Regions from separate parts of the Bradyrhizobium sp. B120 genome, predicted to be linked through region 3. Evidence: predicted binding sites of a transcription regulator. Region 3 holds the regulator's gene; each other region holds the start of a gene.
What was found. The regulator LexA, encoded in region 3, represses DNA repair genes until DNA is damaged. The targets are predictions, from matches to a motif close to TGTTCNNNNTGTGTTCNG.

Region 1: the regulator LexA is predicted to act here: its motif matches at 5,669-5,686, upstream of ACOIX3_RS34030 (PA0069 family radical SAM protein).
Region 2: the regulator LexA is predicted to act here: its motif matches at 2,439-2,456, upstream of ACOIX3_RS39545 (DNA recombination protein RmuC).

The regions. Positions count from the first base shown of each region.
Region 1 covers NZ_CP185242.1:7,319,948-7,327,884, reverse strand. Annotated here, with positions in the region: gene ACOIX3_RS34060 (hypothetical protein) at 42-368, opposite strand; gene ACOIX3_RS34055 (site-specific DNA-methyltransferase) at 613-1,746, opposite strand; gene ACOIX3_RS34050 (neutral zinc metallopeptidase) at 2,127-3,065, shown strand; gene moaB (molybdenum cofactor biosynthesis protein B) at 3,217-3,780, shown strand; gene ACOIX3_RS34040 (bifunctional helix-turn-helix transcriptional regulator/GNAT family N-acetyltransferase) at 3,939-4,880, opposite strand; gene ACOIX3_RS34035 (glycosyl transferase) at 4,974-5,543, opposite strand; gene ACOIX3_RS34030 (PA0069 family radical SAM protein) at 5,708-6,886, shown strand; gene ACOIX3_RS34025 (VOC family protein) at 6,994-7,440, shown strand; gene ACOIX3_RS34020 (ribonuclease HII) at 7,519-7,937, shown strand, end outside.
Region 2 covers NZ_CP185242.1:8,515,022-8,522,958, reverse strand. Annotated here, with positions in the region: gene ACOIX3_RS39550 (AmpG family muropeptide MFS transporter) at 1-895, opposite strand, end outside; gene ACOIX3_RS39545 (DNA recombination protein RmuC) at 1,199-2,407, opposite strand; gene def (peptide deformylase) at 2,578-3,105, shown strand; gene fmt (methionyl-tRNA formyltransferase) at 3,260-4,195, shown strand; gene truA (tRNA pseudouridine(38-40) synthase TruA) at 4,195-4,932, shown strand; gene dapE (succinyl-diaminopimelate desuccinylase) at 5,078-6,244, opposite strand; gene ACOIX3_RS39520 (DUF805 domain-containing protein) at 6,294-6,881, opposite strand; gene dapD (2,3,4,5-tetrahydropyridine-2,6-dicarboxylate N-succinyltransferase) at 7,091-7,936, opposite strand.
Region 3 covers NZ_CP185242.1:4,683,154-4,691,090, forward strand. Annotated here, with positions in the region: gene ACOIX3_RS21400 (response regulator) at 1-382, shown strand, start outside; gene ACOIX3_RS21405 (HAD family hydrolase) at 1,450-2,082, shown strand; gene glp (gephyrin-like molybdotransferase Glp) at 2,102-3,313, shown strand; gene lexA (transcriptional repressor LexA) at 3,557-4,261, shown strand; gene ACOIX3_RS21420 (hypothetical protein) at 4,518-4,946, shown strand; gene ACOIX3_RS21425 (hypothetical protein) at 5,092-5,319, shown strand; gene ACOIX3_RS21430 (ComEC/Rec2 family competence protein) at 5,316-7,601, opposite strand; gene ACOIX3_RS21435 (L-2-amino-thiazoline-4-carboxylic acid hydrolase) at 7,709-7,937, opposite strand, start outside.

The DNA of each region.
Region 1 (7,937 bases), 2.6 Mb from region 3:
CAAGCGACGAGTTTGTGAATCAGGGTCGCGTGCCGCGCTGGTCAGCCGGCCCAGAAGAAGCCCAGGATACCCGCGACGATCAGCGCGGCGCCCGCGACGTCCAGCACGGCGGCGGAACGGGTCGCGGCGTGCAGGTTGGAGAGCTGCGTCGCGCGCTCGGAGCCGCGGGCATAGCCGTGCACGATGATCTCTTCATTGAACTCACCATGCGCCTCGAGGGCGAGCGTGAGGCCGACGCAGACCAGCAGGATGCCGAAAATGATCAGGCCGAAGAATCCGAGCAGGCCGATCAGCAGCATCGGAAACATGCCGAGCAGGAAGACCGGCAACAGCGGCACCAGCAGCAAGGTCTCGGATTGTCTTCGCATCGGGCGACCAATCGAAACGGCAAGTGACGGAGGTCAATGTAGGCCCGCCGCGGCGGTGCAACAAGACGGCCCGCGTTCAAGACGGCGTCATCGTTCTCCACTCGTCATTCCGGGGCTCGCGAAGCGAGAACCCGGAATCCATCGGGCCGCATAGCAGGTGGCGCAATGGATTCCGGGCTCGCCGCTTTGCGGCGCCCCGGAATGACGAAGAGGGAGAGACGGCGCCGGATCGCGCGGTGGGCGCTCAGCCCACCGCCATCCCGGAACGGATCTCGGCGCGCAGTTCGTCGATCAGCCGCAGGCCGGTCTTGGTCTCGACGTGCCAGAAGGTCCAGCCGTTGCAGGCGCCGGAGCCCTGCGCGACCGCGCCGATGCGGTGGATCGAGCCGACCTTGTCGCCGAGCATGATGGCGCCGTCGGCACGCACCAGTGCGCCATGGCGCTTCTTAGCATCGACCAGTTTCGCGCCGGGCACGATCATGCCGCGTTCGATCAGTTCGGAGAATGCCACCCGCGGCGCCTCACGTGCGGTCATGAACGGGGCCAAGGTCTCGGCCGGCAGCGGCTCGATCGCGGCGATTCGCGCTTCGGCGGCGGCGGCATAGGTCCGGTCGCGCTCGAAGCCGATATAATTGCGGCCGAGCCTTTTGGCGACTGCGCCTGTCGTTCCGGTGCCGTTGAACGGATCGATCACGAGATCGCCGGGCTTCGACGACGACAGCAGCACGCGGGCGAGCAGTTGCTCGGGCTTCTGCGTCGGATGGACCTTCTTGCCGTCGTCGCCCTTGAGGCGTTCCTCGCCGGTGCACAGCGGGATCAGCCAGTCGGAGCGCGCCTGCACGTCCTCATTGGACGCCTTCAGCGCTTCGTAATTGAAGGTGTAGCCCTTGGCTTTCTCGTCGCGCGCGGCCCAGATCATGGTCTCGTGCGCGTTGGTGAAGCGGCGGCCGCGGAAATTCGGCATCGGATTGGACTTGCGCCACACGATGTCGTTCAGGAGCCAGAAGCCGAGGTCCTGCATGATCGCGCCGACGCGGAAGATATTGTGATAGGAGCCGATCACCCACAGCGTTGCCGACGGCTTCATCACGCGGCGGCAGGCGAGCAGCCAGGCGCGGGTGAAGTCGTCATAGGCAGCGAACGACGAGAACTTGTCCCAGTCGTCGTTGACGGCATCGACATGCGATTCGTCGGGGCGTTTGAGATCGCCCTTGAGCTGCAGATTGTAGGGAGGATCCGCGAAGACCAGGTCGACCGAGCCGGCCTGAAGCTTCGACAACTCGGCCACGCAATCGCCAATGACGATGTGGCTCGACGGGGCACTCTCAAATTTAGTGCGGGGCGCCCTTGCAGACGCCCCGCGACGCGACACTACCATGACTCAAGAACTCTGACTCAGGCGACGCTGTCGGCGACGCGGGACTAAACAACCGACTGGCGTCACATTGACCCGGCAAAGTAAAAATCGACTTAATTGGAAATGTTCATGCAAAAGATTGCAGCATCTTTTGCGCGACATGGCGCAGTCTCGTTTGCGTTGTGCTGCAACATCAGCGCGTTCGACGAAAAATTTTGCGGATCATCAAACCGGCACGATTCGGCCGGTAAATTGGCCGCTGCTTGCAGTGTTCGCGGCCCGAAGGATGCGCGTCTAACGACTAGGCAATTTTTGCCGGGCAGGATATTGATTAACAGAATGGAAATTTTAGGTTGGTGTGTCCCGCAATGGGGCGCCGACTGGAATGAAGGGAAACCGCCATGCGCTATGATGATTTCCGCCGCAGCGACGATGTCGAAGACCGTCGCGACGACAGCGGGGGCGGCGGTGGTGGTGGCGGCTTCGGCATTCCGATGGGCGGCGGTGGCGGGCTCGGCATCGGCACGGTCATCGTGCTCGGCCTGCTCGGCTACGCCTTCGGCATCGATCCGCGCATCCTGATCGGCGGCGCCGAGATTCTCACCGGCGGCGGCCAGGCGCCGAGCTATCAGACCGACCGGCAGTCGTCGGGCGGGCAGGCCAAGCGCGGCGCGCCGACCGACGAGATGGGCAGCATGATCGCCGGCATCCTCGGCGAGATTGACGATCGCTGGAGCGAGATCTTCCAGGCCTCGGGCCAGACCTACACCGGTCCGAAGATCGTGCTGTTCCGCAACGCCACCAATGGCGGCCGCTGCGGCATGGCGCAGTCGGCGATGGGACCGTTCTACTGCCCGCCGGACAAGACCATCTTCCTCGACACCGGTTTCTTCCGCGAGGTCGAGACGCGCTTCCGCGGCTGCTCGGGCAACGCCTGCAAGTTCACCGCGGCCTATATCATCGCGCATGAGGCCGGCCACCACATCCAGAACCTGCTCGGCATCATCCCGCGGGTGAACCGGTTGCAGCAGCAGGCCGGCAGCAAGGCCGAGGCCAACGCGTTGCAGGTCAAGGTCGAGTTGCAGGCCGATTGCCTCTCCGGCGTCTGGGTCAACCGCGAGGAGAAAAAGCGGCCGGGCTTCCTCGAGGCCGGCGACATCGACGCCGCGCTGACCACGGCGAACGCGATCGGCGACGACACGCTGCAACGGCAGGCGACGGGCAGGGTGGTGCCTGATTCATTCACCCACGGCTCCGCCGCACAGCGCAAGCAGTGGTTCATGACCGGCTACCAGCAGGGCACGGTGCAGGCCTGCAACACGTTCGGCGGGGGCGGGTAGCGACGGCTCTCGTGCCCCGGATGCAGCGCAGCACAAGTGATGCGCTGCTGGTCCGGGGCCCATCGTGGAGCGAGATCGCAGGTAGATGGGTCCCGGCTCTGCGGAGCAGCGCTAGCGCGCTGCACCGCGTCCAGGACATGAGGTAGATAGAATGTCCTCGATCGACGAATCCAAAACCTTCATCCCGCTCAATATCGCGGTGCTGACGATTTCCGATACCCGCACGCTGGCGGATGACAAGTCGGGCACCACGCTGGCCGACCGTCTGACTGCGGCCGGCCACAAGCTCGCGGCGCGTGAGATCGTCACCGACGATGTCGAGGCGATCCGCGCCGTGATCCGGCGCTGGATCGCGGACCCCGGCGTCGATGTCGTCATCACCACTGGCGGCACCGGCTTCACCGGGCGCGACGTGACGCCGGAGGCGGTCGAGCCGCTGTTCGAGAAGCGGATGGACGGCTTTTCGATCGCCTTCCACATGCTGAGCCATGCCAAGATCGGCGCGTCGACGATCCAGAGCCGCGCGACCGCCGGCGTTGCCGGCGCGACCTTCATCTTCTGCCTGCCCGGTTCGCCCGGCGCCTGCCGCGACGGCTGGGACGGCATTTTGGCCGCGCAGCTCGACTACCGCACGCGACCCTGCAATTTCGTCGAGATCATGCCGCGGCTGGATGAACATCTGCGCCGCGCCAAGGCGAAGGGCGCGAGCGCGTAGCCGTCACACCCTCCCTCGTCATTCCGGGGCATCGCGCAGCGATGAGCCCGGAATCCATTGGACCACATGACGTGCGGCCCAATGGATTCCGGGTTCGCGTTTCGCGCGCCCTCAGATGCGCAATTGCGCATCGGGGAATGACGGTGAGGGGGTGACGCCTAAAGCTCCAGCTCCCAAGTTTCCCCGACCAGGTCGACGCCAAAACTGTGGTGCTTCTCGTCCTTGACCCGCTGAAAGCCGGCACGCGCATAGATGCCGCGCGCGGCGAGCAGGATGCTCTGGGTCCACAGCGTCATCTTCCTGTAGCCCATCTCGCGCGCGGAGCGGACGCACTGGTCGACCAAGGCGCGGCCGACGCCGAGCCCGCGCGCCTTCTCCTCCACCGCCAGCAGCCGCAGCTTGGCGACCCCGTTGCCGCCGTTGACCAGGAAGACCGAGCCGACCGGCTCGCCGTCGGCCTCCGCGATCCAGCAATGCTCGCAGGCCGGATCGAACGATCGCAGAAACTGCGCACAGATCTCGGCGACCAATGCCTCGTAGCTGATGTCCCAGCCGTATTCCTCCGCGTACGCGCGCCCCTGCTGCGAGATCACCCAGCCGATGTCGCCGACGCGGTGGCTGCGCAGCAGGAAGGCTGTCGGCTTCTCGGCCGGCGGCTCCAGCGACTGCTCGATCGTGCCCATCGCGCGCACCACGGCTGCACGGCGGTCGCCGTCCATCTGCTTCAGCAGCGCGCCGACCTCGCTGCGCGAGCGGCGGTCGAGATCGGCGGCAGCGGTGCGGCCCTTGGCGGTGAGGGCCACCTCGTTGACGCGTTTGTCGGCCTTTGACGGCTTGCGGGTCACGATCTGGCGGCGCTGCAGTGCTGCCAGCGTGCGGCTGACGAAGCCGGCATCGAGGTCGAGATCGCGCACCAGATCGGTCGCGGTGCAATCCGTGCGATGCGCGAGCTCGTAGATGATCCGCGCTTCCTGCAGGGTGAACGGGGAATGCAGCAGCTTCGGCTCGATGATGCCGAGCTTGCGGGTATAGAACCGGCTGAAGCCGCGGACCGCGGCGACCTGGCTCTCGAGGGCGGTGTCATGGGAATTTGATTTCATCAAACATATTATTTGACGGAATCAAATAATTCGCAAGCCCTTTCCCACGCGTTTGCTTCGCGCGAACCGGTGTCTGCTTCGCTTGACTACGCCTTACGCCACCATGATCCGGCTGCGCAGCATGGTGCGGGAGGAGCGGCCGAGCCGGCGCAGCAGGCGCGCCTCGGAGCGGCGGGCGTCCGGCCGGTAGCCGCCGATCCGCTCGTAATGCTCGCGCGCGATCAGAAGGCCCTGTTCGGCCGAGGGGCCGGTGATCATCCGGGCGACGAATTTGAGGCCGTCGCGCAGGCCGGGGTCGCTATAGGGCGCGCGGGCGTAGCGGAAGATGCCGGCGCGGTCCTTGCCGCTTGCCGCCACCATCTGGATGAACTGGGTGGTCTCCTCGATCCAGCCGGCATCGAGCACCGCGCCCGGATGCAGGAACATCAGCCAGGGCGAACGCGCCTGCCTGGCGCCTGCCGCGAGTGCCGCGGCGCGCGTGCCCTCGAAACGCAGGAAGTGACAGCCGGCGATGTCGGCAACGCGCTCCATCACGTCGCTGTTGGTGCGGTCGACCAGCAGCACCTCGCGGATGACGCCGGCAGCCGCGCCCGGCACCAGCGCCGCCAGCGTTGCGACGGCGGTCCGCTCGACTCCGTCGGTGGGGATGATCACGCTCAGCATGATTTTGAGGCTTCGCTGGCTCAAACAATGGAGAAACTCCGGCCGTGTTATCACCTTGTCATATTCAAAGCAGCCTTTTCGCCTGCAGATTTTTACGCCATCACTTTGTGGATTTTCTCAGCTCTTGTTCTTGATTTGTTCTCGGGCTGTGTTAGCTTCAAAACATGAGCCGAGCATCCTCTCATGCCCTCAAGCACCCGCCGGTAACGGCGCCCTCCGATAACCCGGCGGGTGCACCTTCACCTGTTCCTGCCCCTTTTCCCGAGCTTGCGGTCGCGATCGAGCGCGAGCGGCGGCGCGGCCGCGGCGCGCAGTCCAATGCCAGCGGCCGCTACGAGGCCGAGGCGCGGGTTGCCTTCGACGACGGCTGGCAGAGCCTCGACGACCTGCCGCCGTTTTCGACCAGCGTGGCGCTCGACACCTCGCGCAAGGTGATCACCCGCAACGACTCGCCCGATATCGGCTTCGACCGCTCGATCAATCCCTATCGCGGCTGCGAGCACGGCTGCGTCTATTGCTTCGCGCGGCCGACCCACGCCTATCTCGGCCTGTCGCCCGGGCTCGACTTCGAATCGAAACTGTTCGCCAAGCCGGACGCGCCCGCGCTGCTGGAAAAGGAGCTGGCAGCGCCCGACTACGAGGCGCGGATGATCGCGATCGGCACCAACACCGATCCCTATCAGCCGATCGAGCGCGAACGGAAAATCATGCGCGGTATTCTCGAGGTGCTGGAGCGCGCCGGCCATCCGGTCGGCATCGTCACCAAGTCGGCGCTGGTGACCCGCGACATCGATATCCTGGCGCGGATGGCCAAGCGCAATCTCGCCAAGGTCGCGCTCTCGGTGACGACGCTGGACCCGAAACTCGCCCGCACGATGGAGCCGCGCGCCTCGACCCCGTCGAAGCGGCTCGAGGCGATCAAGCGGCTGGCTGATGCCGGCATCCCGACCACGGTGATGGTCGCGCCCGTGATCCCGGCACTGAACGATTCCGAGATCGAGCGCATCCTCGATGCCGCCGTGCATGCCGGCGCCAGGGAGGCGAGCTACGTGCTGCTGCGGCTGCCGCTCGAGGTGCGCGACCTGTTCCGCGAATGGCTGATGGCGAACTATCCCGACCGCTACCGTCATGTGTTCACGCTGATCCGCGACATGCGCGGCGGCCGCGACTACGATTCGCAATGGGGCACACGGATGAAGGGCACCGGCCCGATGGCCTGGATGATCGGCCGCCGCTTCGAGATCGCCTGCGAAAAGCTCGGCCTCAACAAGCGCCGCACCAAGCTGACCACCGATCACTTCGCCAAGCCGAAGCGCAGCGGGCAGCAGTTGAGCTTGTTCTGACGCCACAGCCGTCATTGAGAGGGGCGAAGCGACGAAGCAATCCACGCTTCGGTATATGCGGTACGATGGATTGCTTCGCTTCGCTCGCAATGACGAGAAAGGTAAACATGAGTAACGCCCCGACTGCCCGCTTCACCGTCCTCACGCTCGGCGTCAGCGACATGCGCGCCAGCATCGCCTTCTACGAATCGCTCGGCTTTGCCAGAAAGATGCGCGCGACCGGCGAGGAGGTTGCCTTCTTCGACACCGGCGGCAGCGTGCTCGGGCTGTTCCCGTGGCATCTGCTCGCTGACGACGCCGGATTGCCCGATCAGCCGCGGCCGGCCGCATTCCACGGTGTGTCGATCGCCTGGAACTGCAACGACGATTCCGAGGTCGATCGTGTGATGGCGTTCGCGCTGTCGAAAGGCGCCAAACTGCTCAAGGCCGCGCAGCCGACGAGCTATGGCGGTTATTGCGGCTATTTCGGCGATCCTGACGGCCACGCCTGGGAAGTGGTGCGCGCGCCGGGCTTCGAGGTTCTTGAGAGCGGGCGGGTGTCCATCCCGGATTAGAGCGAGCCGAATTGAATAACGGGGAAGGGCGCCGGGTTCCCGGTTGCACCGCGGGCCTTGCTTGACCACCATCCCCGCATGATTCGGGACAAGTCCAAAAGCGCGTCGAAGAGTGCGTCGAAGAAGGCGCTGGCCAAATCGGCCAAGCCGGAGAAGCGCGTGATCGCCGTGACGCGGCCGAGCTTCCGGCGCGAGCGCGCACTGATCAAGCGCGGCGTCTGGCCGGTTGCCGGGTGCGACGAGGCCGGGCGCGGTCCGCTGGCCGGGCCCGTGGTCGCCGCCGCCGTGGTGCTGGATCCTAATCGCATTCCCAAGGGTCTCGATGATTCCAAGCGGCTGACCGCCGAGCGCCGCGAGGAACTGTTCGAGGAAATCTGCGCAACCGCAGCGTTCTCGGTCGCGGTGGCTTCGCCTGCGCGAATCGACCGCGACAATATTCTGCGCGCCTCGCTGTGGGCGCTGGCGCGCGCCGTCCATGCGCTGCCGGAAATGCCGAA
Region 2 (7,937 bases), 3.8 Mb from region 3:
AATCGACCTTGGAAAAGCCGATGTCGATCACGAACGGCGCCGTCATGGTGCCCGAGAACGCGTCGGTGAACTTGAACAGCACCACAAAGGCGAGCGCCGCCAATGCGTCCTTGCGGCTGAGGAACTCGGAGAACGCGCCGAGCGCCGCGTGCAGCACGCGTTCGGCCGCGGTCTGCGCATGCGTGGCGGCCTCCGCGCCTTTCGATTGCGCCGGCTCGGTCGCAGCCAGCGCCGTGACGATGCCGATCACGACCAGCGCGGCCATCACCACATAGCCCCACATCCACGCCGACGGGCGTGCAAGGCCGGCGGACTCGAAACCGCTGACGATGAACAGCGCGCCGGCGGTCGAGACCAGCATGCCGATACGATAGGCCGCGACATAGGACGCCATGCCGGCGGCCTGCTCGCTCTCCGGCAGGCTTTCGACGCGGAAGGCATCGACCACGATGTCCTGGGTCGACGAGGCGGTTGCGACCATCAGCGCGGCGAACGCCGCAAACCATGGCGACCGCGCCGGGTCGGCCAGCGCCAGCACCAGGATCGTCGCGATCAGCAACAGCTGCGAGAGCAATAGCCAGCCGCGGCGGCGACCGAACACTTGCGTGAACAGCGGTACGTGCAGCGCATCGACCAGCGGCGCCCAGAGGAATTTCAGCGTGTATGGCGTGCCGATCAGCGCGAGCAGCCCGATGGTGCCGAGATCGACCCCTGCCTCCTTCATCCACACCTGCAGCGTCGAGCCCGACAGCGCCAGCGGCAGGCCCGAGGAGAAGCCGAGCAGCAGCACGATCAGGACGCGCGGCTGCAAGTACACGGCGAAGCTGTCGCGCCAGGAGGTGGCGGCGGGGGCGGTCTTTTCCGGCTTTGTCGCGGTCGCTTCGGGCGCGGTCATACCCCCTGTTAGCAGATTCGAGCCGCAAAGACGGTGTCATCGCCCGGCTTGACCGGGCGACCCGGGTGAACGCAAGGGTGACCTCCAATACGCATACCGGGCGGTCCCCTCACGCGTCGTCCCGGCGCAGGCCGGGACCCATACGCCGCGGCGGATGTTGTAATCGGGATTCGCCGTTCCAGCGCCGCACCACAACAAACCATTTGTGGTTATGGGTCCCGGCCTGCGCCGGGACGACGATGAGGATGGTTCTCGATTCAAGATGTCAAAAGCGCGGTGTCATCACCCGCGCACGCATCATGGTCACTCCCCCGCCTGCAGCTTGCGCGGGGCGGGGAACAGGTCGGTGGCGGCGGGCTTGACGAAACGCGGGACCTCGATGGGGGTCTCGGATTTGCTGAAGTCGAGTTCCTCGATGCGGCCGGCGCGTTTCTCGATCTTGTCGGCGGAGATCAGGATCTGCCTGACGTCCTCGTTGACCTGGCCGAAGTGATTTTGCAGCTTGAGCACGCGCTCGCGCAGGCGGCTGAGGTCGTCGCCGAGATGCATCACTTCGTTGCGGATCTGGTCGGCGGCGTCGCGGATGCGGGCATCCTTCAGGATCTGCTGCATCACCTGGATCGCCAGCATCAAGAGCGAGGGCGACACCAGCACGACGCGGGCGCGATAGGCCTTCTGGATCACGTCGTCGAAGCCGTCATGGATTTCGGCATAGACCGATTCCGACGGCACGAACATCAGCGCGGTGTCCTGGGTCTCGCCCGGGATCAGGTACTTCTCCGCGATGTCGCTGACATGCTTCAGCACGTCGGCGCGCAGCCGCTGGCTGGCAAATTTGCGTTCCTCGTCGCTGCGCGCATCGTGCAGCGCGGTCATGGCCTCCAGCGGGAATTTCGCGTCGATGCAGAGCGGACGCTGGTCGGGCAGGAACACGACGCAGTCCGGCCGCTTGCCCGTGGTCAGCGTGTACTGGAACTCGAACGAGCCCTTCGGCATGCCGTCCTGGACGATCGCCTCCATCCGCGCCTGGCCGAACGCGCCGCGCGATTGCTTGTTGGCGAGCACGTCGCGCAAGGTCGTGACCTGGGTGGTGAGCTCGTTGAGGTTCTTGTGGGCGTGATCGATGATGCCGAGCCGCTCGTGCAGCACGCGCAGCGAATCCATCGTGTTGCGGGTGGTCTGTTCCATCGATTGGCCGACCCGGTGGGTCACCGAATCCAGCCGCTCGTTGACCGCGCGGGCCATCTCCGCCTGGCGGCCGGCCAGTGCCTGCCCCATCGCGTCGACCCGCCCTGAGGCCTCGCTCTGGGCCCGCAGCATGTCGGCGAGCCGCTCCTCCAGCTCGTCGGCGCGAATGGCCTGGGCCATCGCGAGTTCCGCGCCGCGCCGGCTGGCGCGCGCGATCACCATTGCGATGGCAAGCAGCAGGACCAGCGCCAGCGTGCCAAGGCCGATCAGCGCGTCGGAGACACGGAGGGGAAGGTCGCCGATCGTGAGCAGAATCTCGTTCATGCCGGCAGTTGTAGCCGATTCGGCGCCGCCACCGAACGAAAAGGGAACATTTATGGTAAACAGTCCCTTAAATTCCTTGGTTAATCTTCCGTGAAGAAACGTGGTTAAGGCTGCGTTAACCGGTTCCTGAGCGCATTGACCCCATGAAGTCAGCAGCTTAAATCGCCGCCATGGCATTACGAGAAATCATCATCCTGCCGGACAAGCAGTTGCGTCTGGTGTCGAAACCAATCGAGAAGGTGACGCCGGAGATCCGCAAGCTCGCCGACGACATGCTCGAGACCATGTATGACGCGCCGGGCATCGGCTTGGCGGCGATCCAGGTCGCGCAGCCGCTACGGCTGATCACGATGGACCTCGCCAAGCGCGACGAGAACGGCGAGACCACGCCGCAGCCGCGGGTATTCATCAATCCGGAGATCATCTCGCACTCGGAAGAGCTGTCGGTCTACGAAGAGGGCTGCCTGTCGATCCCCGAATATTACGAGGAGGTCGAGCGCCCGGCGCGGGTGCGCCTGCGCTTCACCGACCTCGACGGCAAGCTGCACGAGGAGGATGCCGAGGGGCTCTATGCCACCTGCATCCAGCACGAGATCGACCACCTCAACGGCGTGCTGTTCGTGGACTACCTGTCGAAGCTGAAGCGCGACCGCGTCTTCAAGAAATTCGAGAAGGCCGCCAAGCGCGCGGCGGAGTGAGTGGCGTGAATAGCGTTTCCGCTTGCACGATGCGCTCTCTCCCCCCTTGTGGGGGAGAGCTGGAGAGGGGGGTAGCCGCAAACACCGCCGTTGCGGCTACCCCCCTCCCTAACCCTCCCCCACAAGGGGGGAGGGAACGCAGCGAGTGCTGTTGATGCCTCTTCGCCTGATCTTCATGGGCACGCCCGATTTCGCGGTGCCGACGCTGCTGGAGCTGGTGGCCCATGGCCACGAGGTCGTGGCGGTCTATACCCGCGCGCCGAAGCCGGGCGGGCGGCGCGGCCTGCAATTGCAGCCGACGCCGGTCGAGCAGGAGGCGCGCCGCCTCGGCATATCAGTGCTGACGCCGAAGACCCTCAAGACACCGGAAGCGCTCGAGGAGTTTCGCGCGCATGACGCGGATGCCGCGGTCGTCGTTGCCTATGGCATGATCCTGCCGCAGGCCATCCTCGACGCACCAAAACTCGGCTGCTTCAACCTGCATGCTTCGCTATTGCCACGCTGGCGCGGCGCCGCGCCGATCAACCGCGCCATCATGGCGGGCGATGCCGAAAGCGGCGTGATGGTGATGAAGATGGACGTCGGCCTCGACACCGGCGACGTCGCAATGGCCGAGCGGCTGCCGATCTCGGACAGCATGACGGCATCCGACCTGCACGACGCGCTGGCGCCGCTCGGCGCCGATCTGATGGTGCGCGCGATGGGCGGGCTGCAGCGTGGCGGCTTGCAGCTGACCAAGCAGAGCGAGGCCGGCGTCACCTACGCCGCCAAGATCGAGAAGGCCGAGGCGCGGATCGACTGGAAGCAGTCGGCGCACGCGGTGCTGCGGCACATTCACGGGCTTTCGCCGTTCCCCGGCGCCTGGTGCGAGCTCGCGGGCGACGGCGAGCCAGCGCGGCTGAAAATCCTGCGTTGCGAATTGGCGAAAGGCTCGGGCCGACCGGGCGACGTGCTCGACGACAATCTTGCGATCGCCTGCGGCGATGGCGCGGTCCGGATCCTCGAACTGCAGCGCGCCGGCAAGGCGCCGATGAAGGCCGCGGACTTCCTGCGCGGCACGCCGCTGAAGCCGCCGGCGCGGCTCGCCTGATGCCCCGCTACAAGCTCACCATCGAATATGACGGCACGCCGTTCTCCGGCTGGCAGATCCAGGACACCGCGCCGACCGTGCAGGGCGCGCTGGAGACGGCAGTCAAGGCGATCTGTGGCGAGGACGTGCGCGTCCATGGCGCCGGGCGTACCGATGCCGGCGTGCATGCGCGCGGCCAGGTCGCGCATTGCGACATCGCCAAGCATTTTCCGCCCGGCCGCTTTCGCGACGGGCTGAACGCGCATCTGCGGCCCAATCCGATCGGCGTGCTGGCGGCTGACATCGTGCCCGACGATTTCGAGGCGCGGTTCTCGGCGATCAAGCGGCACTACCTCTATCGCATCACCAACACCCGCGCGAACCTCGCGCTCGACATCGGTCGCGTCTGGCGCGTGCCGCGCGCGCTCGATGCGGGCGCGATGCATGAGGCCGCGCAGCGGCTGCTCGGCAAGCACGATTTCACCACCTTCCGCGACACCGAGTGCCAGGCCAAGTCGCCGGAGAAGACGCTCGATCAGCTCGACGTCACCCGCGAGGGCGACGCCATCAACATCGTGACGTCGGCGCGCTCGTTCCTGCACAGCCAGGTGCGCTCGATGGTCGGTTCGCTGGTCTGGGTCGGCGAAAGCCGCTGGAGCCCGGACGATCTCTTTGGTGCGCTCGCCGCCCGCAACCGCGCCGCCTGCGGCCCCGTGGCGCCGCCGGACGGGCTCTATCTGATGCGGGTGGATTACTAGGCGGTGTGAATGATCTCGTAGGATGGGTTTCGCTGCGCTCTACCCATCCTACGGACTGCATCTGGTGCGGGTGGACTACTCGTAACCCCAATCCCTACTGTGCATGGGGTTGTTTTCGATGTTTTGGTCCAGCCGAGCGGCTGGACTATGCAAAATACCGGTCCAGCACGCCCCGATAGACCTTCGTCAGCTTCTCCAGATCGGCCACCGGCGTGCGCTCGTCGATCTGGTGCATGGTCTGGCCGACCAGGCCGAACTCGATCACCGGGCAATAGCCCGAGATGAAGCGCGCATCCGAGGTGCCGCCGGAGGTGGACAGCTCCGGCTTGCGGCCGGTGACCTCCTCGATCGCGGCGACGGCGAGGTCGGTGAACGGGCCGGGCTGGGTGACGAACACGTTCGAGTTCGACGGCTGCCAATCGATGTGGGCGCGGATGCGGTTGCCGCAGGCTTTCGCCAGCCGCGCGTCGACCAGCTGCCGCAGGCTCTCCTGGGTGTGGTTGTCGTTGTAGCGGATGTTGAACTTCGCCCGTGCCTGGCCTGGGATCACATTGCTCGCGGTGTTGCCGACATCGACCGTGGTGAATTCGAGGTTGCTGGCCTGGAATTGCGCGCTGCCGTGATCGAGCGGCTCGTCGCTCAGCGCCACGATGAGCCGCGAGATATCCGGCACCGGGTTCGCGGCGCGGTGCGGATAGGCGACGTGGCCCTGCACACCGTCGACGATGAGCGTGCCGGATTGCGAGCCGCGCCGGCCGATCTTGATCATGTCGCCGAGCACCTCGACGTTGGAGGGCTCGCCGAGCACGCAATGGTCGAATTTCTCGCCGCGCTCGGCGCACCATTTCAAAAGCTTGACGGTGCCGTTGATCGAGACATCTTCCTCATCGCCGGTGATCAGGAAGGAGATCGAGCCGTTGCCATTTTCTTGCGGCTTACCACCATGGTCGCCGAGATATTGCAGCACGGCGGCAACGCTGCAGGCGATGCCGCCCTTCATGTCGACGGCGCCGCGGCCGTAGAGATAGCCGTCCTTGACCTCGCCGGAGAACGCGCCGAGCGTCCACGCCGCTTCATCGCCGGGCGGCACCACGTCGGTGTGGCCGGCGAAAGTGATATGCGGCGCCGAAGAGCCGATGCGGGCATAAAGGTTGTCGATATCGGCGGTGCCGGGCTCGGAGAACGTCACGCGGTGAACGTCGAACCCTGCGCTTTTCAGCAAATTTTCAAGAACGCCAAGCGCGCCGGCGTCGGCCGGGGTGACGGAGGGGCAGCGAACCAGATCGCGGGCAATCGAGACAGCATCACTCATGCGCCTCGCTTAACACGTCACACCGTAGGTGGACCAGCTTTGCGCGGCATCATTCGAGCTCGCTCTGCTGATCCCAGCCCTGCCTGGAGCGCGACCCGTTGCCGCGGTCGCCGCCTTGCCGCACATGGGTTTTTCCAAGCGGATTGGGACCGTAGCGATTGGGGTAAGAGGTGCCGGGCAGAAACGCCAGCTCGATGAAGCCCCAGATATAGAGCACGAAGACGATCGCGCCCGCGGCCATCACCCAATAGGACTCATCGGGAAGCCGGTCCGAGAATTGGCTCATGAGACCCGGGATCGCGAAGAACGGGACCATCCACCAGCCGCTCTTGTCGCGGTCGTGCAGGCGCTTGATCGAGACCGCGATATAGACCCAGACGAACAACGCCGTTCCGCTGGCCTTGACCAGCAGCGCGGGCAATCGGGCAGAGGTCAGCGATTTGTAGCTGTCCGGGTCGAAGGCCCGGAAGATGTCGTCGACATTGAAGCCGAACGACCCATGCTTGCCGCCGAGGCCGGCTGAGATCACCAGTGCGGCAAGGAAAATCATCCAGCACACGATGATCAGCCCCGCGAGCCAGAACTTGGCGCGGTTGACGCGGCCCTTGAAGCCGAACAGGTAATTGGCCCAATCCATGAAAAAACTCCGGACAGCGGCAATGTTTCGCGGCCCGGAGTTTTGTCGGCGTCAGATGGAATTTGGTTCGATTCTCTCGGCCCCTCATCCTGAGGAGCGCGTAGCGCGTCTCGAAGGGTGAACGGCCACAGTCGGGCCGTCGACCCTTCGAGGGCCGCTGAAGAAGCGGCCACCTCAGGGTGACGGTGATTGTTGCGGCGGAAGACCGATCAGTCCCGCAGCAGCTCGTTGATGCTGGTCTTGGCGCGGGTGCGCTCGTCGACGCGCTTGACGATCACGGCGCAGGCGGTGGCAGGTCCGGGCTGGCCGTTCTTCAGCGGCTTGGCCGGCAGCGTGCCCGGCACCACGACGGCATATTCCGGGACCTCGCCGACGAAGATCTCGCCGGTCTCGCGGTCGACGATCTTGGTCGAGGCGCCGAGGAACACGCCCATCGACAGCACCGCGCCCTTGCGCACGATCACGCCCTCGGCGACCTCTGAGCGCGCGCCGATGAAGCAGTCGTCTTCGACGATCACGGGCTCGGCCTGCAGCGGCTCGAGCACGCCGCCGATGCCGACACCGCCGGAGATGTGCACGCGCTTGCCGATCTGGGCGCAGGAGCCGACGGTCGACCAGGTGTCGATCATGGTGGCTTCATCGACATAGGCGCCGAGATTGACGAACGACGGCATCAGCACGACGTTGCGCGCGATGAAGGCGGAGCGGCGGACGATCGCGCCCGGCACGGCGCGGAAGCCGGCGTCGCGGAAGCGGTTCTCGCCCCAGCCCTCGAACTTCGAGGGCACCTTGTCCCACCACGAGGCCTGGCCCGGGCCGCCCGCGATCTGGCCCATGTCGTTGAGACGGAACGAGAGCAGCACCGCCTTCTTCAGCCACTGATTGACCTTCCACTTCCCATTGGCCTCGCGCTCGGCGACGCGGGCCTCGCCCTTGTCGAGCAGCTCCAGCGCGTGGTCGACGGCCTCGCGGACCTCACCCTTGGTCGAGGTCGAAATGCCATCGCGGGCGTCGAACGCGGTGTTGACGGTGGTTTCGAGGGCGGACAGCGACATC
Region 3 (7,937 bases):
CGTGCAGGCGATCCGCGCCGGCGCGAGCGGCTATGTCACCAAGACCAGCCCGCCGGAGACGCTGGTGCACGCCGTGATGGACGCGCTGTCGGGCAAGATCGCGATCAGCCCGGACATCGACCACGAACTCGCGCTCAGCCACCTCGCCGGCGAGAGCGCAGCCGCCGACCTCCTGACCGCGCGGGAGTTCGAGGTGCTGCGCATGCTGCTTGCGGAAAAGACCACCGACGAGATCGCCGAGGCACTGCATCTCAGCCCCAAGACAGTCGCGAACCTGCATTCCCTGATCAAGGACAAGCTCGGCGTCGGCACGGATATCGAGTTGGTCCGCCTCGCGCTGCGGCAGGGTATTCTGACGCAGATCGATCTGGGCGAACGGTGAGTCCGCATCGGGGCCGGCTTGCATTGCTAGCCGCGCTCATCGAGATCGCTGCTCAAAGAAGGGCCCCAGCGAGGGGGTACACGCTGAGGCCAGAGCAACTTGGTCACACCATCCTAGACCTCGCCCCGGCGCTTTCCTTTGTTCCTTCGGAGTTACCGGATTCATACGGGTCGAAGACTGAACCTTATTGCTCGCTCGCGCGTATCCATAACGTCAGGATTTTGCCATTCCTCCTGGGGCTAGAACCAACGTCGCCCGTCCTATTTCAATGCGGGCGGCGTTGCGCGTTTCTGGCCTGCAACGAGACGCGCCATGCCGAGGCAGCCGACATTGATGAAAGTTCCCGGGCAGGAACCGGAACGGATATCAGCCGACGTTAGTTGGACAGCATGATCTTGAAGGATGGAGCGTCATCGCCGTGAGCCGAAAAACCCTGCAGGCACGTTCAGAGCAGGCGCTCGTCGTCGTCATCCTCAGCACCGGCGCGCTGATCGCCTACCTTGGCCTGGCGCTGTCCAGGATGTGAGAGGTCTGCCCGGCAGCCTGCAAGTCGATCGAGGGGCGCTTCGCGGTCGCCACGAACGTGGGTCGAGATGCGCTGGACGCTGCGTGCGGGACTGACGAGAGCGCGCAATGCGGACGGTGAAGTCGTGTGGTCCTGACGCCCTAGCGGCAGGTGTCTTTTCACGGATCGTGCAACAAATTCGGTGTCGTCCCGGCCTTGAGCCGGGACCCATAACCACCGAAGGTGATCGTTGCGCGACGCTGGGGCCACGGCCCTCTTTAACAACACGCCCCAGTGGTTATGGGTCCCTGCTTTCGCAGGGACGACGGGATGCAGGCCGCGCCACACATTCGGTGTCGTCCTGGCGAAAGCCAGGACGACGATTGGGGAGATCTCGAGTTCGTCTCTATCACCGTCACCCTGAGAAGCGCGGAATTGAAAGTTTGGCGTGGCCGTGAGCCTGCTTTCGCAGGGACGACACCCCGCCACCGTCGTCGCATGCCTGCCGCACAAATCGGGGACATTGCCGCCCGCCCGCAATTCTCGTACACGGTTTCACGCAATGACCTCGCAACTCTCTCCCGATTCCGTCGACGTGCTGCTGTTCGATATCGGCCGCGTCGTGCTCGACATCGACTTCGAGAAGGTGATGGCGCACTGGGCGCAGCATGCCGGCTGCGCGCCGGCCGACCTCGCCACGCGATTTGTCGTCGACGACAGCTTCAAGCATCACGAGATCGGCCGGATCGACGACGCGGCGTTCTTCGCAAATCTGCGCCGGACGCTCGGCATCGACATCACCGATGCGCAGTTCCTCGAAGGCTGGAATGCGATCTTCACCGGCGAGATGCCGGGCATCGCCCCCCTGCTCGCGACCGCCGCGAAGCGGATGCCGCTCTACGCCTTCTCCAACACCAATCCGGCCCACGTCGCGCATTTCTCGGTCATCCATGCCGAGCTGCTCAGCCATTTCCGCACCGTCTTCCTGTCCTCGACGATCGGCCATCGGAAACCCGACGCCGAGGCCTACGATCATGTGGTAAAAGCCATCGGCGTGCCGGCGTCGCGGATCCTGTTCTTCGACGACCTGGCCGCCAACATCGAGGGCGCGCGGGCGCGCGGCCTTCATGCCATCCACGTGACATCGACGGATGACGTGGCGCGGGCTCTGACTGCACTTGGTATTGAACATTAGGATTGAAGGAGCTCCGAGCGTGGCCCTGATGCCGGTTGCCGATGCCCTGTCCGCCGTCCTCGCCGGCGCCGAACCGCTGCCGGAGGAGATGGTGGCGCTCGATGCCGCCTACCACCGCACCCTGGCGCGCGACCTCGCCGCGCTGCGCACCCAGCCGCCGCAGCCGATGTCGGCGATGGACGGCTATGCCGTGCGCGCGGCCGACGCCGGTGATCTGACGGTCCGGCTCAAGGTGATCGGCGAAGTCGCCGCCGGCCGGCCGTTCGAGCGCACGGTCGGCGCCGGCGAAGCGGTGCGGATCTTCACCGGCGGCGTGATCCCTAATGGCGCCGACGCCGTCATCATCCAGGAAGACACCGCCGTCGACGGCGACCACATCACGATCACCGAGCCAGCTGCCGCCGGACGGCACATCCGCCCGGCCGGCGTCGACTTCCGTGAAGGCGACGTGCTGCTCGCCGCCGGCAGCCGCCTCTCCGATCGCGCGCTGTCACTGGCGGCCGCCATGAACTATCCGGACCTCGCGGTGCACCGTCGTCCGAAGGTCGCGGTGCTGGCGACCGGCGACGAGCTGGTGATGCCGGGCGCGACGCCCGGGCCCGGCCAGATCGTCTATTCCAACGGTTACGCGCTGCGGGCACTGGCGCGCGCCGAGGGCGCCGAGACCGTCGATCTCGGGGTTGCCGCCGACACGGTGGAAGCCACCACCGCCGGCATCCGCCGGGCGCGCGAGACCGGTGCCGACATCCTGATCACGACCGGCGGCGCCTCGGTCGGCGACCACGACCTGGTCAAGCAGTCGCTGGAGGCCGAGGGCGTTCAGATGGCGTTCTGGCGGATTGCGATGCGACCCGGCAAGCCGATGATGCATGGCCGGCTCGGCGCAATGCGGGTGATCGGCCTGCCCGGCAATCCGGTGTCCTCCTATGTCTGCGCCTTCCTGTTTCTGGTGCCGTTGATTCGGGCACTGAGCGGCCGAAAAGCTGTTCGTCATCGCCGCGAGAGCGCATTGCTCGGCCGCGACCTCGCCGCCAACGACCAGCGCGAGGACTATCTGCGCGCACGCATCGAGGCGCGCGAGGACGGCACGCTGATCGCAACGCCGGTCACACAGCAGGACTCGTCGCTGCTCGGGAATCTCGCTGCGGCACGGGCACTTCTCGTGCGTCCGCCGTTTGCGCCTGCCGCCGTCAAAGGCAGCGAATGCGAGATCCTGACACTGCCCGAGTGACGGCGCAGACCGCATCGCTTGAGCGCTCGCCGGATGCGTTCACCGGAAATTAAGTGGTTGCGGAACACATATCGAACATATAGTGTCCGTTCATGATTTGTTTCGAGTACTGGTGTGTACAAATGGGAGGCCGCGAGGGAGCGCTTGTGATGAGCACCGTGCTCCTGAGGTCAGGCCCCGCCTGCAGGCCTACCTGAAGAGTCTCGGAATCGAACGACGCTACCAACCGGGGGAATACTCGAGATGCTCACGCGCAAACAGTACGAACTTCTGCGTTTCATCAATGAACGTCTGAAAGAGGCCGGCGTACCGCCCTCGTTCGACGAGATGAAGGATGCGCTCGACCTGCGCTCGAAGTCCGGAATCCACCGCCTGATCACTGCGCTGGAAGAGCGCGGATTCATCCGCCGCCTGCCCAACCGCGCCCGCGCCATCGAAGTCATCAAGCTGCCCGAACTCTCGGCTGGCGGCGGCAACGGCCGCCGCGGCTTCACGCCGAGCGTCATCGAAGGCACCCTCGGCAAGCGCACCAGCTCGCCGCCGATCGCCGAGGACGACGGCAACCGTCCGGTCGCGGTCCCCGTGATGGGCCGGATCGCCGCCGGTACGCCGATCGAGGCGCTGCAGACCCGCAGCCACACCATCAGCGTACCGCCCGACATGCTCGGCTCCGGCGAGCACTATGCGCTGGAAGTGCGCGGCGACTCGATGGTCGATGCCGGCATCCTCGACGGCGACATGGCGCTGATCCAGCGCAACGACGTCGCCAACACCGGCGACATCGTGGTGGCGCTGATCGACGAGGAGGAAGCCACCCTGAAGCGCTTCCGCCGCCGCGGCGCATCGATCGCGCTGGAGCCGGCCAATACCGCCTATGAAGTGCGCATCCTGCCGCCGAACCGGGTCCGCATCCAGGGCAAGCTGATCGGCCTCTATCGCAAATACTGAATTTCAAATACTTGCGGCGGCGGGGAACGAGCAACACATCGGATCGTTCCTTGAATGATAGCGCAACGTGCTGTTTGCCCGATGCGCTCCGATACCTCTCACGCAGCGTCGCGTGTTTGTGATCGGGAGCGTTGGGCGACCAGTCGTACAATCGCCCAGAAACGAGGAGACACTCGTTCGCTATCGTCCACTCTGGTAGAGGCCCTATGCCTCAAGGAGAGGCACGGGTCGCTACCTCGATTAGAGGAGCCATCCGATGTGTGACTATAGTCTGCACGCCGTGGCGTCGCGCCCCGCCATTGTTGGAGAGACGCTGATCACCACGACTTTCCGCGGCACGTCGACCCGCGGCTTTGCTTCGGAGACCGATCCCACTGTCGCGGTCTGCATGCTGCCGGGCACCGAGCTCGCTTTCGCCGAGAACGTTCGCTACGACAGCCGCTGGATCTGGACCAAGACGATGAACTTCCGCGTCGGCGTGTTCAACGAAGTCGAGCCCGACGTTCCCGATCGCCATCATGACGCGGTCGAATTCCCCGACGGCAGCCATGTGCTGGTGACCCAGCTGGTCGAGGGACAACGCGTCAGCGTGCTGCAATTGCCGGCACTGCATCCGCCGGTCGAGCAGAAGCCGAAGGTGGTGGAGCGGCGGCCCTCCGCATTTGCGTCGCTGTTTTTGGGTTGAACGCATCGTCGCCGCGGAATGAGCTGTCCGGCGGCGGATGACCTAAGCGATTTCGAGCGACCCCGGACGCCGGGTTCCGGGGCGCAGCTGGAGAATTGCGTCGACACGCGCCTTGGCGCATCATCGGGCACGGAGGACGTGCGTGGTGGTCGACAAGGTCACATGGCAAAAGGCTGGACGCGTCACGGAGCCGGGCCGCTACATGTTCCGGTTCGGCTGGCTGACGGTGACGGCTGACGACCTGAAGGTCTGGGAGCAATTCCCCGAGGCTTCCTTCACCCTCGTCAAGAAGCCCGACGCCGGCCCTGACTCCGACGAATACCATCTCGGCCTGTTCGAGCTGCCGACCGGGCCCTCGCCCGACAACGGTTAATCATCGCCCTGCAAATCGGTTTCGGCCGGCGTCGCGTCGACGGCGGGCCGCGGAGCGGTCGCGGGCGTGCGCAGCGTGGTCTCACTCTCGCCGTCGCCGGGGACCGCCGGTGACCACGGCCGGTCGATCCCGCCGGGCTTGACCGCATCGATCACGTAGCCGTCCCTGATGCGCCGCAGCACCAGCGCGCCGTGGCGCCGCAACCGCTCGGCATCGATCACCGAGGCCGCGCAATCCTTCGGCGCCGGTCGCGCGCTCACGATCAGCACCGCACGCTCGCAGTCGTCGGCCAGCGCCTCGGGCCGGCTCGCCAGCGCGACGAAGGCGCCGCCGGGACCCTGCGTCACGCAGCCGCTCGGATCGCAGGAGACGCCCTCGCCGAGCGACGAGTCCGTCGCAGTCCGCGCGTCGGCATCCGCCGCCAGCCACTCCTTGACGAGGAATGCGTCCTTCGCGCTGTGCATCAGATGCAGCCGGCCGTCGCCGCCCCGCACCGCAACGTTGCGACCGTCGGCTGAGACCAGCACGTCCGGCTGCGGCACCCGCACCGCCCAGACCGAGGCCACCACCAGCAGCACGGCACCCGACCAACGCAGCGGCGTCCGCAACAGCCCGAGCAGGATGAGGCCCGCGCTTGCCACGACCATCGGCCCGATTCCGAACGCCGCCATCCGGCCGACCGCGCCCGGCAGCGCGGCGACCCATTGCGTCACCAGGATCATCCAGTCGATGCCGAACCCCATGATCGCCCAGAACACGCCGTCGAAGCCGAACGGCATGGCGAGCAGCCCGAGCAGGCCGGCCGGCATCACGACCGCCGACACCACCGGCATCGCCGCAAGGTTCGCCAGCAGCCCGTAGGGCGTCACGCGGTGGAAATGGAACGCGGCGTAGGGCGTCGTCGCGAGCCCGGCGACCAGCGAGGCCAGCATCAGCATCGTGAGCTCGCGCCCGCCCCACAGCGCTACCCGTGCGGTCGCCGAATGATCTGGTGACGCCAGCAGGTTCGGCAGCCCGATCTGCACCAGCGCCACCAGCCCGAGCGTCGCCGCAAACGACATCTGGAAGCTCGGATGCACCAGTGCCTCCGGCGCGATCGCGAGCACGATCAGCGCCGCCACCGCCAGCGTGCGGAAGGTGATCGCGCGGCGGTCGACGATGACCGCGATCAGCACCACGGCCGTCATGAAGAACGATCGCTGGGTCGCGACCTCCGCCCCCGACAGCAGGAGGTAGAACGCCGCCGCGACGAGCGCGGCCGCCGCCGCCCATTTCTTGATCGGGTGCCCGGCCGTCAGCGCCGGAAACAGCGCAAGCAACGCGCGGATCGTGAAGAACACGACACCCGCGACCACCGCCATGTGATAGCCGGAGATCGACAGCACATGGCCGAGCCCCGAGATGAACATCGCGTCGTTGACCGGCGTCGTGATCGCATCGCGCCGGCCGGTGAGCAGTGCCGTTGCGATCGCGCGCTGGTCGCCGTCCAGCGTGGTGCGGATCCGCGCGTCGATGGCATCGCGCAGCCACTGCATGAAGGCGGCATAGCGCAACGCAAGGCCACCAGTTGCCGGCGGCTCCCTGGTCCTCACCGCGCCCATCACGAAACCGGATGCGCCGATCCCCTGGAAATAGAGGTCGCGGCCGAAATCATAGGAGCCCGGACGCTGCGGCCCGAGCGGCGGCATCAGCCGCGCCTTCAATTCGACGAAACTGCCGACGTCGGGCGCGGTGCCCTTCTTCACCGAGAGCCTGACGCGCTCGAGTTTTGGCGCCTCGCGCTGGCTTTCCATCGTGACGACGCGCAGCACGAAGCGGTCGGTCTTCTCTCTGACGTCGCGCGTCTCGACAAAACCGGTCAGCGCCACGGAATATATCGGGCGCGCCAGCACGCCATGGGCGATCCGCGCGGTCTTCCATGTCGCCGTCGCAAAGCCCGCGGCAACCGCGGCCAGCATCACCACGGCGGCAAACACCCGATGCCGCCGCAGCAGCAGTGCCAGCAGGCAGAGCGCGATCGCGACTGACGCCGCGACGGACAAGACCGGCTCGTGCTCGGCCGCGAAATAGAACGCAATCCCGGTGCCGAATGCCACCGGCACCCACGGCAACAGCCGCCCGGCCCCCGTCTCCGCGCGCACCCATTGCCGCAATGTCTCGACGAGCGGCCGCCAGATGCTGGTGCGCACCGGAACGTAGCCACCGACCGGCGCAGCCGCGCGCGGCGGCCAAGTCCCCGCGTAGCCGCGTCTGCCGCCCGGCGTCGTGCCCTGCTCCGCCATTCCGCTTGCGATCCCTGCCGGGCCACAAAGCTAGCGGAAGCCCCCGTCGGCCGCCTAGCGGAACACAACCGGAACACGAAGGTATCCGGCAGCACGCGCTGCGGCTACTACGGGGTCCTGCGAAAGCGGAAATCACAGCACGAAGCCCCCTCCATCAAGGTCTGGGAACGGGAGAGCTGCAGGCCGTCGTCGAAGCCCGCGAGCATGGCATGGTCGCGCTTGCAGTGAACCTCGTAGCCGATGTCGGCGAGGCCGAGATCCTTGTAGAACTCGGCATAGCCGCAGCGCTTCACATTGAAAGCAAACTGTTGCTCCGACTGGTCCAGGATCTGGACC